2 regions of the Peptoniphilus sp. HCN-40583 genome follow, and region 2 is predicted to be linked to the other one. Evidence: predicted binding sites of a transcription regulator. Region 2 holds the regulator's gene; the other holds the start of a gene.
What was found. Region 2 encodes HrcA, which represses chaperone genes, less so after heat shock. Its sites were predicted from a motif close to ATTAGCACTCNATANTATNGAGTGCTAAT; they were not measured.

Region 1: a site for HrcA is predicted at 6,643-6,671, ahead of WKT05_RS05745 (co-chaperone GroES). Genes of this name have one in related genera too.

What each region holds. Positions count from the first base shown of each region.
Region 1 is NZ_JBBKBU010000014.1:41,904-49,775, forward strand. It holds gene abc-f (ribosomal protection-like ABC-F family protein) at 1-1,336, opposite strand, end outside; gene WKT05_RS05720 (redox-sensing transcriptional repressor Rex) at 1,512-2,147, shown strand; gene WKT05_RS05725 (8-oxoguanine DNA glycosylase) at 2,207-2,992, shown strand; gene WKT05_RS05730 (DUF554 domain-containing protein) at 2,989-3,696, shown strand; gene nrdG (anaerobic ribonucleoside-triphosphate reductase activating protein) at 3,713-4,219, opposite strand; gene nrdD (anaerobic ribonucleoside-triphosphate reductase) at 4,220-6,379, opposite strand; gene WKT05_RS05745 (co-chaperone GroES) at 6,692-6,973, shown strand; gene groL (chaperonin GroEL) at 6,996-7,872, shown strand, end outside.
Region 2 is NZ_JBBKBU010000012.1:37,837-45,708, reverse strand. It holds gene WKT05_RS05200 (hypothetical protein) at 1-203, shown strand, start outside; gene WKT05_RS05195 (restriction endonuclease subunit M) at 224-1,174, shown strand; gene WKT05_RS05190 (Eco57I restriction-modification methylase domain-containing protein) at 1,167-5,195, shown strand; gene WKT05_RS10645 (DUF7678 domain-containing protein) at 5,256-5,444, opposite strand; gene hrcA (heat-inducible transcriptional repressor HrcA) at 5,861-6,889, shown strand; gene grpE (nucleotide exchange factor GrpE) at 6,893-7,432, shown strand; gene dnaK (molecular chaperone DnaK) at 7,488-7,872, shown strand, end outside.

The DNA of each region.
Region 1 (7,872 bases), on a different contig from region 2:
AGAGATCGCCGATGCGCTTGTCCAAATCGTCGCCGGTAAAGAGGAAGCGGGCCAGGTAGGCGTGAATTTGAAAGCGGTCCAGCTTCGGGTAGCGGTCCCAGAGCTCTTCCGCCACGGTTTTGTTTTCGTCCAGGGTCTTCATTTCCTGATCGAAATAGGCGATGGTCACGCCCTTTCCCATTTGCACCTCGCCGGATGTGGGGGCAAGTTCATTCATGATGATTTTAAAGAGGGTACTCTTTCCGATGCCGTTGGGGCCGATAAGCCCCACCCGTTCCCCTTTGTAAATGGGAAAGGTGACGTCGTCGAACAAGGGCTTTGTGGGAAAGGACTTCGAGAGATGTTCGATATGGAGCACGTCGCGGCCGCTTTCCGTGGCCGGGGCGAAGGAGAGGAGCAGGTTTTTTTCGCCCTTTACATCTTCCAGACGCTCCATTTTGTCCAATTGCTTCTGCTTGCTTCTCGCGGCACGCACACTTTTTTCCCGGTTCCAGGAGGCGTAGCGCTTGATCATTTCCTCTTGGCGCTTAATTTCCTTCTGCTGCATGACGTAGGCGTGGCGCATTTGATCTTCCTCTTCCTGTCTGCGGCGGACGAAATTGGTGTAGTCTCCCTGATAGCTTTTCAGGGCAGCGTCTTTTAAAAAGAGGATGCGATCCACAATGGCGTCTAAAAAGTAGCGGTCGTGGCTGATGACCACCACGGCGCCTTTAAAGGCCTTTAAAAACTTTTCCAACCAGGCGATGGAATCCATGTCCAGGTGGTTGGTGGGCTCGTCTAAAAGAAGGAGATCCGGCTCGTGGAGAAGGAGTTTGGCCAGCGCCAGGCGAGATTTTTGGCCCCCGGAAAGATTTTCCGCCGGCATATGCATTTCCTCTTCGGAAAAACCCAGGCCGCGCAGGGCGCCGGTGACGGCACTCTCCCGGCTGTAGCCGCCGCTTTTTTCGTAGCGATCAACCAACACCTGGTAGCGGGCGATGTGCTCTTCCAGGGCCTCGCCTTCCAGATGGGCCATTTCCACCTCCATGGCGCGGAGCTTTTCTTCAAGCTCGATTACCGCCTGAAAGGAGGCCATGCACTCGTCGTATATGCTGGCCCCTTCGGTCACGGCCACGTGTTGGGCCAAATAGCCCACCTCCAAATCCTTGGTGGTGGAAATACTTCCCCCGTCCGGCGTGAGTTCTCCCGCCAACATGGCCATAAGGGTGGTTTTTCCGCTGCCGTTGTTTCCGATGAGGCCGATTTTTTCGCCCGCTTCGATTAAAAATCCCACGTCCTTTAAAATGGGGTCGATGTAAAAAGTCTTCTCCAAACCTTGTGCCGATACGATTGCCAAGTGCCTCTCCTCCTTCATAAAAACATCATAGCAGAAAAGGACGGGGAGAAAAAGTCGGGAAAATCGTGGAATAAGGCTTTTCAAGCGATGATTTTTTTTGTATACTAGTTCATAGAATTAGATAAATTCGTAACATTCTTAAAAATAGAAAGAGCGAAAGGTGATACTATTGGCTATGCGTAAAGGTAAGGTTTCAGAAACCGTCATAAGAAGGCTTCCGAAATATTATAGATACTTAATCGAATTAGATGATCGTGGCGAAGATCGCATCTCCTCCCAAGAATTAAGTGATTTAACGGGATTTACGGCGTCGCAAATTCGTCAAGACTTAAATAATTTCGGCGGATTCGGCCAACAAGGCTACGGATACAAAGTGGCCGTTTTAAAGACGGAATTAGAAAACATATTGGGGATTCCCAGAATTTACAAAACCATCCTTATCGGTTCCGGTCGATTGGGCTCGGTTATCAGCAATTACAAGGGCTTTTTGAAAAGCGGCTTTGAAATCGTGGCCATGTTCGACCGGGACGAGCGGGTCATCGGCACCACCGTGGGCAATCACGAAGTTCGCTCCGTCGACGAGCTGGAACAATTTATGGAAGCCCATAAAGAAGTGGAAGTCGCCATTTTAACCGTACCGAAAGAAGGCGCCCAAGCCATTGCCGATCGCCTGATCGAGGCGGGAATCCGCGGCATTTGGAATTTCGCACCGGAAGATTTGGAAGCGCCGGACACCGTGGTTGTGGAAAACATTCGTCTCACCGACAGCCTTTTAACATTAAGCTACTACCTGACCGAAAGCGAGCGTTAGGTCGACGATTTTATGAGCGGGCAAATGCCTCGCTCTTATTTTTTTGAAAGGAGGCGCCTGTGTTTGATCCGGTCATGACCATAAAAAGCGGCCAGTTCCACCACTGGGAAGAGGCCGGGGGCACGCTCTGTGCCGTCAACGGAAGTGACGCATTTTTTCTTAAAGAAGGCGAGCTGACCCGAGGCGATGAAAAGGCCTGCGGCATCTTTTTCGACGAGGGCCACGATTACGAGAGGGCCGCCCGATTGGTGCAAAGTGCCGACGACTTAAAGGACCTCGCGCCCTATTTACCGCTTCGGATTTTAAAACAGGATCCCTGGGAAGCCATTGTGGGCTTTATCCTCTCATCCAACAACAATCTCTTTCGCATTCAAAAAAGCGTCTTGGATCTGTCGAAAAACTACGGCGAGAAACTGGCGGAGGCGGAAGGCCTCACCGCCTACAGCTTGCCTGCACCGGAAGTGATGGCAGGCCTGTCTTCGGATGCGCTCCGAGCCCTCGGGGCGGGCTATCGGGACAAGTATTTAATCGAAACGGCCCGCTTGGTGGCCGCGGGAAAATTCGACTTACATCGGCCTCGTGAATTAGCGTATAATGAAGCAAAGACCTACCTGATGCAGCTTTCAGGGGTGGGGCCCAAGGTGGCGGATTGCATTTTGCTCTTTGGCTACGGAAAAAAAGACGCCTTTCCCGTGGACGTGTGGATCGCCAGAGCCATGGCACGCTTCGGCGATTTCAAAAACGGACAAGCGGCATCGGATTATGCCACGAGCCGCTTCGGCGACGATGCCGGCTACATTCAGCAATTATTATTTTTAAGCGAAAGAGAAAAGAGGAAGTTATGATCGGTGTCATTACCAATGCCCTGGCCATTGCCATCATGGCGATACTGGGTAAATTCATAGGCAATCGAATCCCTACCCGCGTTCAGGAGCAGGTATTATTGGTGCTTCCCTTAAGTGTCATGATTATGGGGATTCAAATGGCCCTAAAGGCCCATGAATTCATCATCGTCATGATGTCCCTTGCCATCGGCACGGGCATCGGCGCCGCCATGGATATCGACGGCGCCTTCAGTCGCTTCGGTGAAAAAATCGATAGCCGCCTGGCGGCGCGGTCCGGAGGCGAGGTGACTGGAGAAGGCCCCATGACCGCCGCCATCCAATCCTCCATCTTATTTTGTGTCGGCTCCATGGCCATTATCGGCGCCATTGAGGCGGGGATGAACGGAAGTACCGAAACCTTCATGATCAAGAGCGTGTTGGACGGCATGACCTCCTTGGTCTTCGGCTCCACCCTGGGCATCGGCGTCGCCCTGTCGGCGATTCCCACCTTTTTATACGAAGGCGCCCTGGTCCTTATGTCCGGTTTTTTGGAACCCTACATCAGCGATGTTTTGCTCGCCGATTTAACCTCCGTCGGAGGCATTATGATTCTCGCCATCGGCTTCGGCATTTTGGAAATCAAAGACCTGAAAGTCGCCAATATGCTTCCCGCCTTTGTCGTCGTCATCCTCATTCATGCCGCCATGGGCTTTTTCATGTACTAAGAAAAAAGAGAGAGACTCACTCGTCTCTCTCTTTTTTTATGGCTGTATGGGCTTTTAGGCTCTTGGGGATGTCCAAGATGCGTTGGTTTTCGCTGCCCCGAAAGGCGAGTTTTAAGTTTTTCTTCGCCTCCACAAAGGGCCCGTCCACGAGAACGTCGCAGGATTCGAGAAGCTTCACTTTTTCGGGATCGGCGAGGATCTCTTCGAAGGTGTAGCCGGAATAAATCCACACGGAGGTCGGGATTTGTTTTTTTACATCCGCTAAAACCCGTCGTAGCCAGGTATTTTCCATGGGTTCGCCGCCTAAAAGGGTGAGGCCCGCAACTTCCGGGCGGCTTAAATACTTAATCAATGTTTCCGTGGTCTCATCGGTCCAGGGCTCGCCGTAGGCGGGATCCTGATAGAGTTCGTTGAAACAGTTTTTGCATTTTCGACTGCAACCGGTGACGAAGACCGACACGCGGATGCCCGGGCCGTTGGCCACATCCAGGGGCCGAATTTGCGCGTAATTGCCGTAGTCCATTTAAATGTGCAGGACGCGGGCGTCGATTTCTTTGGTGCGGCCTTCGTTCCAGAAGTTTTCGCCTAAATAGCCGCAGGTTCTGCGGATGACGGTAAGCTTGGTGCGATCTTTGTTGCCGCATTGGGGGCATTCCCAGTCGCCGCTGTCGTTGACGGTAATTTCGCCGTCGAAGCCGCATTCGTGGCAGTAGTCGGATTTCGTGTTAAATTCCGCGTAGGAAATGTGATCGTAAATGTAGCCGATCATGGTCATGACGGCGTCGATGTTGTTGGTCATGTTCGGGATTTCTACATAGCTGATGCAGCCGCCGGTGGAGATTTTTTGGAATTCGCTTTCGAAATCGAATTTGTCGAAGGCGTTGATCTCTTCCCGCACGTCGACGTGGTAGCTGTTGGTGTAGTAGCCCTTGTCCGTAATGTCTTCGATGTCGCCGAAGGTGGCTTTGTCAATGGAGCAGAAGCGGTGGGTCAAGGATTCCGCCGGGGTGCCGTAGAGGGCGAAGCCCAGGCCGGATTCCGCCTTCCAGCTGTCGACGGCATCACGCATGGCGTGCATGACGCGCATGGCGAAGGCGTGGCCTTCTTTCGTGGTGTGGGAGGTGCCGACGACGCATTTGGTGGCTTCGTAGAGGCCGATGTAGCCCAAAGATAAGGTGGAGTAGCCGCCTTCTAAATAATCGGCGATTTTTTCGCCGGGCTCTAAGCGGGCGATGGCGCCGTCTTGCCAGTGAATGGGGGAGACGTCGCTGGTGACTTCCTTCAGGCGTTCGTAGCGAATCAAAAGGGCTTTTTTCACCAGCTCAAGACGCTTGTTTAACAGCTCGAAGTAGGCCTCTTCGTCGTGGCCTGCCAAGATGCCGATTTGTGCCAGGTTCACACTCACGACGCCCATGTTAAAGCGGCCGTCGAATTTGTAATTGCCATCTTCGTCTTTCCAGGGAGAGAGGAAGGAGCGGCAGCCCATGGGGGAGAACACATTGCCTTCGTAGATTTCCTTCATTTTCTTGGCGGAAATGTAGTCAGGGTACATGCGCTTTGCCGTGCAGGTGGCGGCGAGGCGGGTGAGGTAGTAGTAGGGGCTGTCTTCGTGGATGTTGTGTTCGTCGAGGACGTAGATCAGTTTCGGGAAAGCCGGCGTGACCTTGACCCCTTGTTTGTTTTTAATGCCGTCGATTCGTTGGCGAAGGATTTCTTCCGTAATGAGGGAGGCCTCGTAGGCGTAGTCGCTTTCGGGATCGAAGTACATAAACAAGGTGACGAAGGGCGCTTGGCCGTTGGTGGTCATGAGGGTGTTGATTTGGTATTGAATGGTTTGCACACCGGATTTAATTTCCCGCTTCGTGCGGTTCCATGCCACTTTTTCCGCCATGGCCATGTCCGCTTTTTCCATGCCGTAAATGTCCAGCTGCTCGGAAATGGAGGCGCTTAGGTATTTTTCGTAGCTTCGGCGCACGTAGGGCGCCAAGATGCGGTCGATGCCGTTAATGGATTGACCGCCGAATTGACCGGAAGCCACTTGGGCGATGATTTGCGTGGTAATGGTGCAGGCCGTTTGGAAACTCTTCGGCGATTCGATCATCTTGCCGTTGACCACCGTGCCGTTTTTCAGCATATCTTCCAAATTGATCAAGCAGCAATTGAACATGGGCTGAATGTAGTAGTCCATGTCGTGGACGTGAATGGCGCCGGAGTCGTGGGCCGTGACGATGTCCGTGGGGAGAATGCGGCGGCGGGCGATGTCTTTCGACACTTCCCCGGCGATGAGGTCCCGCTGAGTGGAGACGACCACGGCATTTTTATTGGAATTTTCGTCCATTAAATCCGCATCGGAATAAGTTAAAAGGCTTTCGATGGAGGAGTCGGTGGAGTTGTTTTCCCGCTTAAAGGATTGCACCGAACGGTAGGACTCATAGGCCTTGGCCGTGGCGATGTTGTTTTTCTCGATTAATTTTTCGAAGACACGCTTTTCCACTTGAAGCACCGTGGAAGATAAATCGTGGTGTAAAATTTCGTCTTCGATTTCCTTTGCCACCAAGTCGGCCTGATTTTCCACGAAATAGCCCGTAGGTGAGTGCATGGCCTTTTCAATGGCCACGACAATTTTCGATCCGTCGAAATCCACGGATTCGCCGTTGCGCTTAATAATCCTTAAACTGCTCATTTTTTCCTCCGAATAAGATCACTGTTGCTTTTTCGACACCCCCTTCGGGTGTTCATTTACGATTAGTGGGCGCTGTCGCCCAAGCGAGACGATTATACTACATATGGGAGATAAATGGAAGATGTTTGGGAAAATTATCTATATGTAGTGTGTACTTGAGAATGTGAAAATGGGTGCCAACCGGCCGGACGCTCGACGGTTAGGAGAAATAATCACCTGAAACGGTTTACAAGTTTTAAAATTGTGGTATCATAATAGAGAAAGCTGGCACTCGATTAGTGCAAGTGCTAATATTATTTCAGGAGGCACATCATGACCATTAAACCATTAGGTGAACGTGTTGTAATTCAAAAAATAGAGAAAGAAAACGTCACGGCAAGCGGCATCGTCTTGCCCGATACGGCAAAAGAAGAGTCCAATGTGGCCACGGTCATCGCCGTGAGCGAGGAATTAAAAAATTCCGAAGACATTCACTGCGATGTCGCCGAAGGGGACAAAGTCATCTACAGTAAATACGCAGGCAACGAAGTGGAAATGGACGGCGAAACCGTCATCGTATTAAAATACCAAGACCTGCTGGCAAAATTAAACTAAGTAATAGAAAGTAGGAGATACTATGGCAAAAGAAATTAAATTCAGCGCAGACGCCCGTGAAGGTCTCGTCGGCGGCATTAACAAATTAGCGGATACGGTAAAAGTTACCTTGGGGCCCAAGGGCAGAAACGTCGTCCTCGATAAAGAATTCGGCGCACCCCTCATTACCAACGACGGCGTAACCATCGCCCGCGAAATCGAATTAGAAGATCGCTTCGAAAACATGGGGGCACAACTGGTAAAAGAAGTGGCCACCAAGACCAACGACGTCGCCGGCGACGGCACCACCACCGCCACCCTTCTTGCCCAAGCCATTATTCGCGAAGGCTTGAAGAACCTGGCCGCCGGTGCCAACCCCATGGTCCTTCAAAAGGGCATTAAAAAGGCCGTAGACGCCATTGTGGAAGAATTAAAGAAATTCTCCGTGCCCGTAGACAACTCCGATGCCATCGCAAGCGTGGCCGCTATTTCCGCCGCCGACGAACGCATCGGCGAGCTTATTGCCGAAGCCATGGAAAAAGTAGGCAAAGACGGCGTCATCACCGTGGAAGAAAGCCGCTCCATGGGCACCCAATTGGATGTCGTGGAAGGGATGCAATTCGACCGCGGCTACCTGAGCCCCTACATGGTCACCGATCCGGAAAAGCGCGTCGCCGAATTGGACGATCCCTACATTTTAATTACCGATAAGAAAATCACCAACATTCAAGACATTCTCCCCGTCTTGGAACAAGTGCTTCAAGAATCCCGCCCCGTCCTCTTAATCGCTGACGACATCGAAGGGGAAGCCTTGGCAACTTTGGTGGTCAACAAACTTCGCGGCACCTTAAATGTGGTCGGTGTCAAAGCACCGGGCTATGGCGACCGAAGAAAAGACATGCTTCAAGACATCGCCATTT
Region 2 (7,872 bases):
ACCCAGATTTCTACAACTTCCTTGAGGATCTTTCATTTAAGGAAAATAGAGTGCGCTCTGCACAGAACATGACGCCAGAGCAGAAAAGCAAACTTGGACAGATTGATGTTGAAGGATATAACATCTGGGAGCTTCGGATGTTTGTACAAGACTTTATACACAGTCAGCTAGTAAAAAGAGGACTAAAGATTGAGAAGATATAATGCAGAAATGAGGGATGATAGTGATAGATATCATCGAACAAGAAATTGCTGATATGAGCGAGGAACTCTTTGACGAGTTGCTGAAAGATCGTACTACAAGAAAAAATATCTGCTGGGCTACAGACCATTACATTTCGCATGGAACAGAATATTATCCTCAGGAACCAATCAAGAAAGAACTGGTTACTGGAAGAAACACAAAGATTGTTCAGCCTAGAACTTCAAAATCACAGGCTGAGCAAACAAGGCGAACAAAGGATAAAGCTGAGGTGTTTACTCCATCGTGGGTCTGCAACGAACAGAACAATTTAGTGGATGAAGCTTGGTTCGGACGTCAGGATGTTTTCAATATCGCGTGTGGACATTCATGGAAATCTGAGCTGGGGCGGATAACATTTCCGGAAGGTAGATCATGGAAGGACTACGTTGATTCAAAACGACTTGAAATCAGCTGTGGTGAGGCACCATACCTAGTCAGCAGATATGATACGGTAACTGGAAATGAGATTCCATTACAGGAACGTATCGGTTTACTTGATCGAAAAATGCGAGTGGTAAATGAAAACAATGATACAGAGGAAGAATGGATAAAATGGGCAACAAGAGCCTATCAGAGTACATATGGATTTGAGTACCAAGGTGACAATATTCTTATTGCCAGAGAGAATCTTCTGTATACATTCATTGAAAATATGATTTACAAGTTTGGTCATAAGCCGGATATCAAACTATTAAAACAAATCGCCCGTATTGTTTCTTGGAATATTTGGCAAATGGATGGACTGACGATGTCGGCTCCATACTCCGAACGCCCAAGAGCAAATACGCAAATGAGCATATTTGATTTGCATCCACAGGAAGGATGCGATGAAAATGAAAAAGAGCCAATCCCATGTAAGGTATACGATTGGCGCGCCAAAAACAGTTTAGAATTTAGAACCATGGTAAAGGGAGGCAGAAAGCATGAGTGAAGATAAAATAGCTTTTAAAAGCACATTCGACTATAAGGTTATCTATGCTTTCACTGTAAGCGATGAAAAGCACAATGGATTAATCAAAGTAGGAGATGCCACTCTTCACACGGAGGCTTCAGCAGAAAGCTTGCCACCAAATTCAAGAGAATTAAATCAAGCAGCACTGGCTCGAATTAAGGAGTATACCAATACAGTTGGTGTAACTCCGCTGCTTCTTCACACGGAACTCGCTGTTAAGACTGTCAAAGGAGAAGACGGTTCAATGCAGCTGAAGGCATTTCGTGACCACGAGGTACACCGTGTGCTGGAAAATTCCGGTATTAAGAAAGCAAAGATTGATGATACTACCGGACGGGAATGGTATCGCATAGATCTTGAGACAGCAATCGAGGCAATCTCTGCGGTAAAGAAAAACTACGCAAATTTGAGCAATTCTGATGTGATAGATTTTATTCCAATAGTATTTAGACCTGAGCAGAAAGAAGCAATTGATAGAACAGTCAAGCAGTTCAAAAAAGGTGACCGTATGCTCTGGAATGCCAAGATGCGATTTGGCAAAACCTTGAGCGCATTGGAAGTAATTAGGCAATGTAAATATGAAAAATCGATTATTCTTACACATCGTCCGGTTGTAAATGATGGATGGTATGAAGATTTTACAAAGATTTTCCACGGCACAGGCTATCGCTATGGTTCAAAGAGCAATGGATATACTGTGGAGCAACTTCTGAAAACAGGTAAAAGCTTTATCTACTTTGCTTCGATTCAAGACCTCCGAGGATCAGAGGCAGTTGGTGGAAAATTCGGAAAGAATGAAGATATCTTCAATACTCTCTGGGACTGTGTGATTGTAGATGAAGCACATGAAGGCACAAAAACAGCCCTCGGTGACGATACCATCAAATCCATCGTAAAAGAAGATCTTCATAAGACAAAGTTACTTGCTCTATCCGGGACGCCGTTCAATATCATAGACGAATATGATGACGATTCCATTTACACCTGGGATTACATCATGGAGCAGGAAAATAAATCCGAATGGGATAAGCAGCACTTTGGGGACTCCAACCCTTATGATGAATTGCCGGAACTGCGTATTTACACATATGACCTTGGGGATTTATTGCATAATAGCAATTACATCACATACGAAGATAAGGCATTTAACTTTCACGAATTCTTCCGAACATGGACCGGTGACTTCAAATCCGATAATGCACAGATGCCTGCTACCGCTAATATCGGCGATTTTGTGCATGAACAGGATATTTGGTCGTTCCTAAATCTGATGACAAAGACGGACGCAAACGGTACATATCCGTTTTCAAAGGATGAGTATCGAGAATTGTTCCGTCATTCCCTATGGATGGTTCCCGGTGTCCGTGAAGCAAAGGCTTTGAAAGCATTGATGGGAAAACATCCGGTATTTGGAAATGGTCAATTTGACATTGTAAATGTTGCCGGTAGTAATGACGAAGAATCTGCTGATGCACTGAATAGTGTTAGAAACGCTATTGCAAAGGCAGAAAAAGTGGATTCCTATACTATCACTTTGTCATGTGGAAAGCTGACCACGGGTGTTACAGTCAAGGAATGGACAGCCGTATTTATGCTTTCAGGCTCTTTTTCAACTTCCGCTTCTAACTATTTACAGACTATTTTCCGTGTACAGTCCCCTTGCAACAAGAACGGAAAGATCAAAGACACCGCATTTGTCTTTGATTTTGCGCCGGATCGTACTCTGAAGATGGTCTCTGAAGCAGTATCTGTATCTCGAAAGGCCGGAAAGACCAATGATGGAGATCGTAAAATTCTTGGTAAGTTTCTGAACTACTGTCCTGTTATTTCCATCGCAGGTTCTCAGATGAAGGAGTACAAAGCCGATAAGCTTCTGCAGCAACTGAAGAAAGCCTACGCTGATAAAGTTGTTCGCAATGGCTTTGATGATACGAATCTTTATAATGATGAGCTTTTCAAGTTGCAGGATTTGGATCTAAAAAAATTTGAGGACCTGAAAAAGATCATCGGCAAATTAAAAGCAGCTGAAAAGACAAAAGATATCGATGTAAATAACCAAGGATTGACTGACGAAGAATATGAGGAGCGGGAAAAGCTAGATAAGAAGAAAAAGAAAAATGAACTCACCGAAGAGGAAAAGGCACGCCTTGAAGAATTAAAGAAAAAGAAAGCCAATAGGAACAATGCCATCTCTATTTTGCGTGGTATTTCTATCCGTATGCCGCTTCTCATCTATGGTGCTGATGTTCCTTATGACGAAGAAATCACTCTGAACAAATTTATTGAGCAGGTCGACGACTCTTCTTGGAACGAGTTTATGCCTTCAGGTGTCACCAAAGAGCTATTTGCGGATTTCAGAAAATACTATGATGAAGATGTCTTCATTGCCGCCGGACGCAGAATTAGAAATATCGCTCGTGAGGCAGATACACTGAATCCTACAGAGCGAGTCAAGAAAATTGCAAGTCTGTTCTCCTACTTCAGGAATCCAGATAAGGAGACCGTCCTCACGCCTTGGCGAGTCGTTAATATGCATATGTCTGATTGCCTCGGTGGATATGATTTCTTCGATGAGGATCATCGTGAAACATTGGATGAACCAAGATTTGTAGATAGAGGTCAGGTGACCACAGACACCTTTGCCAATCCTAAAGCACAGATTTTGGAAATCAATTCCAAAACAGGACTCTATCCGCTTTATGTGGCGTATAGCTTATACCGTGCTAGGCGAAAAGCAATCACAGTAGATTGCGAAATAACACTTGATGATGAGCGAGATATATGGAAAGCGACTGTTGAACAGAATGTGTTCATCATCTGCAAGACGCCTATGGCAAAGCAGATTACAAAGAGAACCCTTGTTGGATTCGATAATATTAAAATCAATGCACATTACTTTGATGATCTTGTGAATCAAATGAGAAATAAGTCGCAGCAGTTTATTGATCGTGTGCTTAAAACAAACTATTGGAAGAAAGAGGGTAGCGGTAAAATGAAATTTGACGCAGTAGTAGGTAATCCTCCTTATCAAGAAGAAACAGGCGGAGCAGGAAGACAAGCAAAGCCAATCTACAATTATTTTGTTGAACAAGCAAAAAAACTTAATCCAACATATATCTCAATGATTACACCTTCTAGATGGTTTTCTGGTGGTATGGGATTGGATGATTTTCGAGATAATATGATTCTAGACAATCGACTCATAAAGTTAAAAGATTATACTAATGCAAAGGATTGCTTTCCGCAAATTAGTATCAGCGGTGGTGTAAGCTATTTTTTATGGGGGAATAAATATCATGGTGATTGTAGCGTAGAAAATGTTCATGATGGAAAATCAAGTATTGCTGTTCGACCAACAAATGAGTTTCGTGTTTTTGTACGCTACAATGAAGCTGTTTCAATTCTTCATAAAATAATAGATGATAATTATAGTTCTATTGACGGTATTATCAGTCCTCTTATGCCATTTGGACTATCAACAAACTATAGAGGGAGAAACAATAAATCAAATATCGATAATCTTACTTTGTATGCAAGTGACGGAGTCACATACATTAAGAGAACAGAAATTAACAAGGGGACGGAATATATTGATAAGTATAAAGTAATGATGAGTAAGATGAGTGCAGAACATGCGGGTGAAGCCGATAAAAATGGTCAATTTAGAATATTTACAAAAACTATGCGTGTATTAAAACCATTGGAGACATGTACTCACTCATACTTCTTGATAGGATGTTATGATAATGAACTTGAAGCACAAAATACAATGACATATTTGAAGACGAAATTCGTTAGATTTATCGTTATGATAACATTAAGTGCTGTTAATCTTTCGAAGCTTGTATTTTTTAATGTTCCAATGCAGGATTTTTCTGCTAATTCCGATATTGATTGGAGTAAATCTGTTAGAGAAATCGATAAGCAACTATATGCTAAATATGGTTTATCTGACGAAGAAATCGACTTCATCGAAGGTAAGCTTAAGCCTATGGAATAAATCCATGAAATGACAAAAACCCCACACGAGGACATTTAATGCTCTGGCGTGGAGTTGAGTTTAATTATATGCATTAAGCAGAATAGCAAGATAAATCTCTGCTTCTTTGCGGGTAGCATCAATATCCCGGCCTCTGCCATAATTGGCAATCCTCTCGCCATTCAGTTTGAGACTGAGTTTTGAAATTCTGCATCCATTGAGTCCGTATCCTATGCTTGGCTCTTCGTAGTGTTTTCCCCAGAAGTGGATAATGTGATTTTTAACATCTGTTCAAGGAACACCGATTGTACCTTCTTTCCACATAAGCGTACCTCCTAAATTTTGGTACTACGTGTATTGCTCTGAAAGAAGATAATAGCAAGTTATTTTAAGTTCGTATCCCGCGACTTTTGAAAACAAAATGACCGCACCGGAGTAAATGAATGCTTCGGTGTGGTCATTTTGTTTTGAAATCAGCTTAAAAGTTCCGCTGACAATTTAACGTGACCGCTTAAAAATGCAAAGCTTTAATTCGTTTTATCAAATTCTTAATTGAGCGATTCGAAAGAGGAATCTTTTTTATTTTTAGCAATCGCACTTGACAAGTGCTAAAACCGTGGTATACTTAAACCATAAGCGATTGGCACTCAAACAAAGCAAGTGCTAATACGGAAAGGAGGTTTTGTTTGGACAAGAGAAAAATAGACATCTTAAACCTGATTATCGAGTCCTACATCGCCTCTCCCGTGCCCGTTGGCAGTCGCACCATTTCGAAATCCCCGACCCTCGCCGTGTCTTCGGCGACGATACGGAACGAAATGAGCGATTTGGAAGCTTTGGGTCTTTTAGAAAAGCCCCACACTTCCGCCGGGCGCATTCCGTCCGAAGGCGCTTATCGATTTTATGTAAACGAATTGATTCCCGAAATCGACTATCCGAAATCCCTCGTGGCACATTTCGAAGAGGCCATGCCCATGGAACTCTACGGTTCCGAGGATTTTTATTCCGCCGCCGTGGAGGCCTTGGCCGATTACACGGAGAACTTGGCATTTATGATGATGCCGAGAAAAAGCGATCGAAGGCTCAAGTATTTGGACTTGATTCCGGTGAACGACCACATGGTCATGCTTTTAGTCGTCGGCGACCGCGGAGTCGTCGTCAAGCGCATGATCGACTTGGGTTTCGCTGTCGATGAAGACGATATGCGCTACGTTTCAGGCGTCTTATCCGATGCCTTCGTGGGCACGCCCTTCGATGCAATCGACGGCGTGAAATTCGTCCTCTCCGGCGAGCTTGTTCGCTACGAATCCTTCGTCCTCAAGATCACGGAGATCCTCTCCCGCGTCATTCACGCAGTGGAAGAGGTGGACGTGGTGATGAGCGGCATGGGCCATTTGTTCCGCTACGAAGAATTTCAAGATCCGGGGCGCATGCAATCCATGATGGATTACGTCCGGGACAAGGCAAATCTTCTGCGGCTCTTTCAGCTCCTGCCGAAAGACGAAACCATTCGCTTTCGAATCGGCTCGGAGAATGCGGAAGAGACGATGCGCAAAAATAGTTTAATCAGTCGTATCTATCCCATGAACGGCACGGATTTAGGCGCCATCGCCTTAATCGGGCCCATGCGGATGAATTATAGAAAGTCGGCAAATTCCATAATGGCGTTTTCCGATGCACTGTCGAGACGACTTGGGAAAAGAACGTTGAGGTGAGAAGTGGTAGTAAATAATAAGGAAAATCCGATGGACATGGATCCGACGGAAGAAGAAATCAAACAAACGGATGCGACCGAAGCAACTGAATCTGAAGTTGCAGAAGATGTGTCGGAAAAAGACGAATGCATGGCTGAGTTGGAAGAACGCTACCTGCGCCTGCAAGCGGACTACAGTAATTTCCGCCGGCGCAGCGGCGAAGAAAAGCAGCAGATGCATCTCTTGGGCATGGAAAAATTGGCCCTGGACATTCTGCCGGTTTTAGACAATTTCGAACGGGCACTGGCCACAGATGATGTGAAAGACGAAAAGTTTTACGAAGGCATGAAAATGATCGCCGAACAGTTCCGAGGGGAGCTGGCGAAAAATGAAATCGTGGAAATCGACGCACTGAACGCGCCCTTCGACCCGAATCTGCATCACGCCGTCATGACTGAAGAAAAAGAAGGCGTCGAAGCCGATGTGGTCATCGACGTTTTGCAAAAAGGCTACAAACTCAAAGACCGCGTCATTCGACCGGCCATGGTTAAGGTCTCAAAATAATATAGATTAAAAAAACGTACACTTAAAAAACACGTACATTCAGGAGGAAATGAATATGGCAAAAATTATTGGTATTGACTTAGGTACAACGAACTCCGCCGTCGCCGTTATGGAAGGCGGACAATCGACAATTATCCCCAACATTGAAGGCAATCGGACCACTCCGTCCATCGTCGCTTTCACAAAAGACGGCGAACGCCTCGTCGGCGAAACGGCAAAGCGTCAAGCCATCACCAACCCGGACAGAACCGTGGCTTCCATCAAACGCCACATGGGTAGCGACTACAAGGTTACCATCGACGGCAAGGATTACTCGCCCCAAGAAATCTCGGCCATGATTTTACAAAAATTAAAATCCGACGCCGAAAGCTATTTAGGCGAAACCATTACCGAAGCCGTCATCACCGTACCGGCTTACTTTACCGACGCCCAACGTCAAG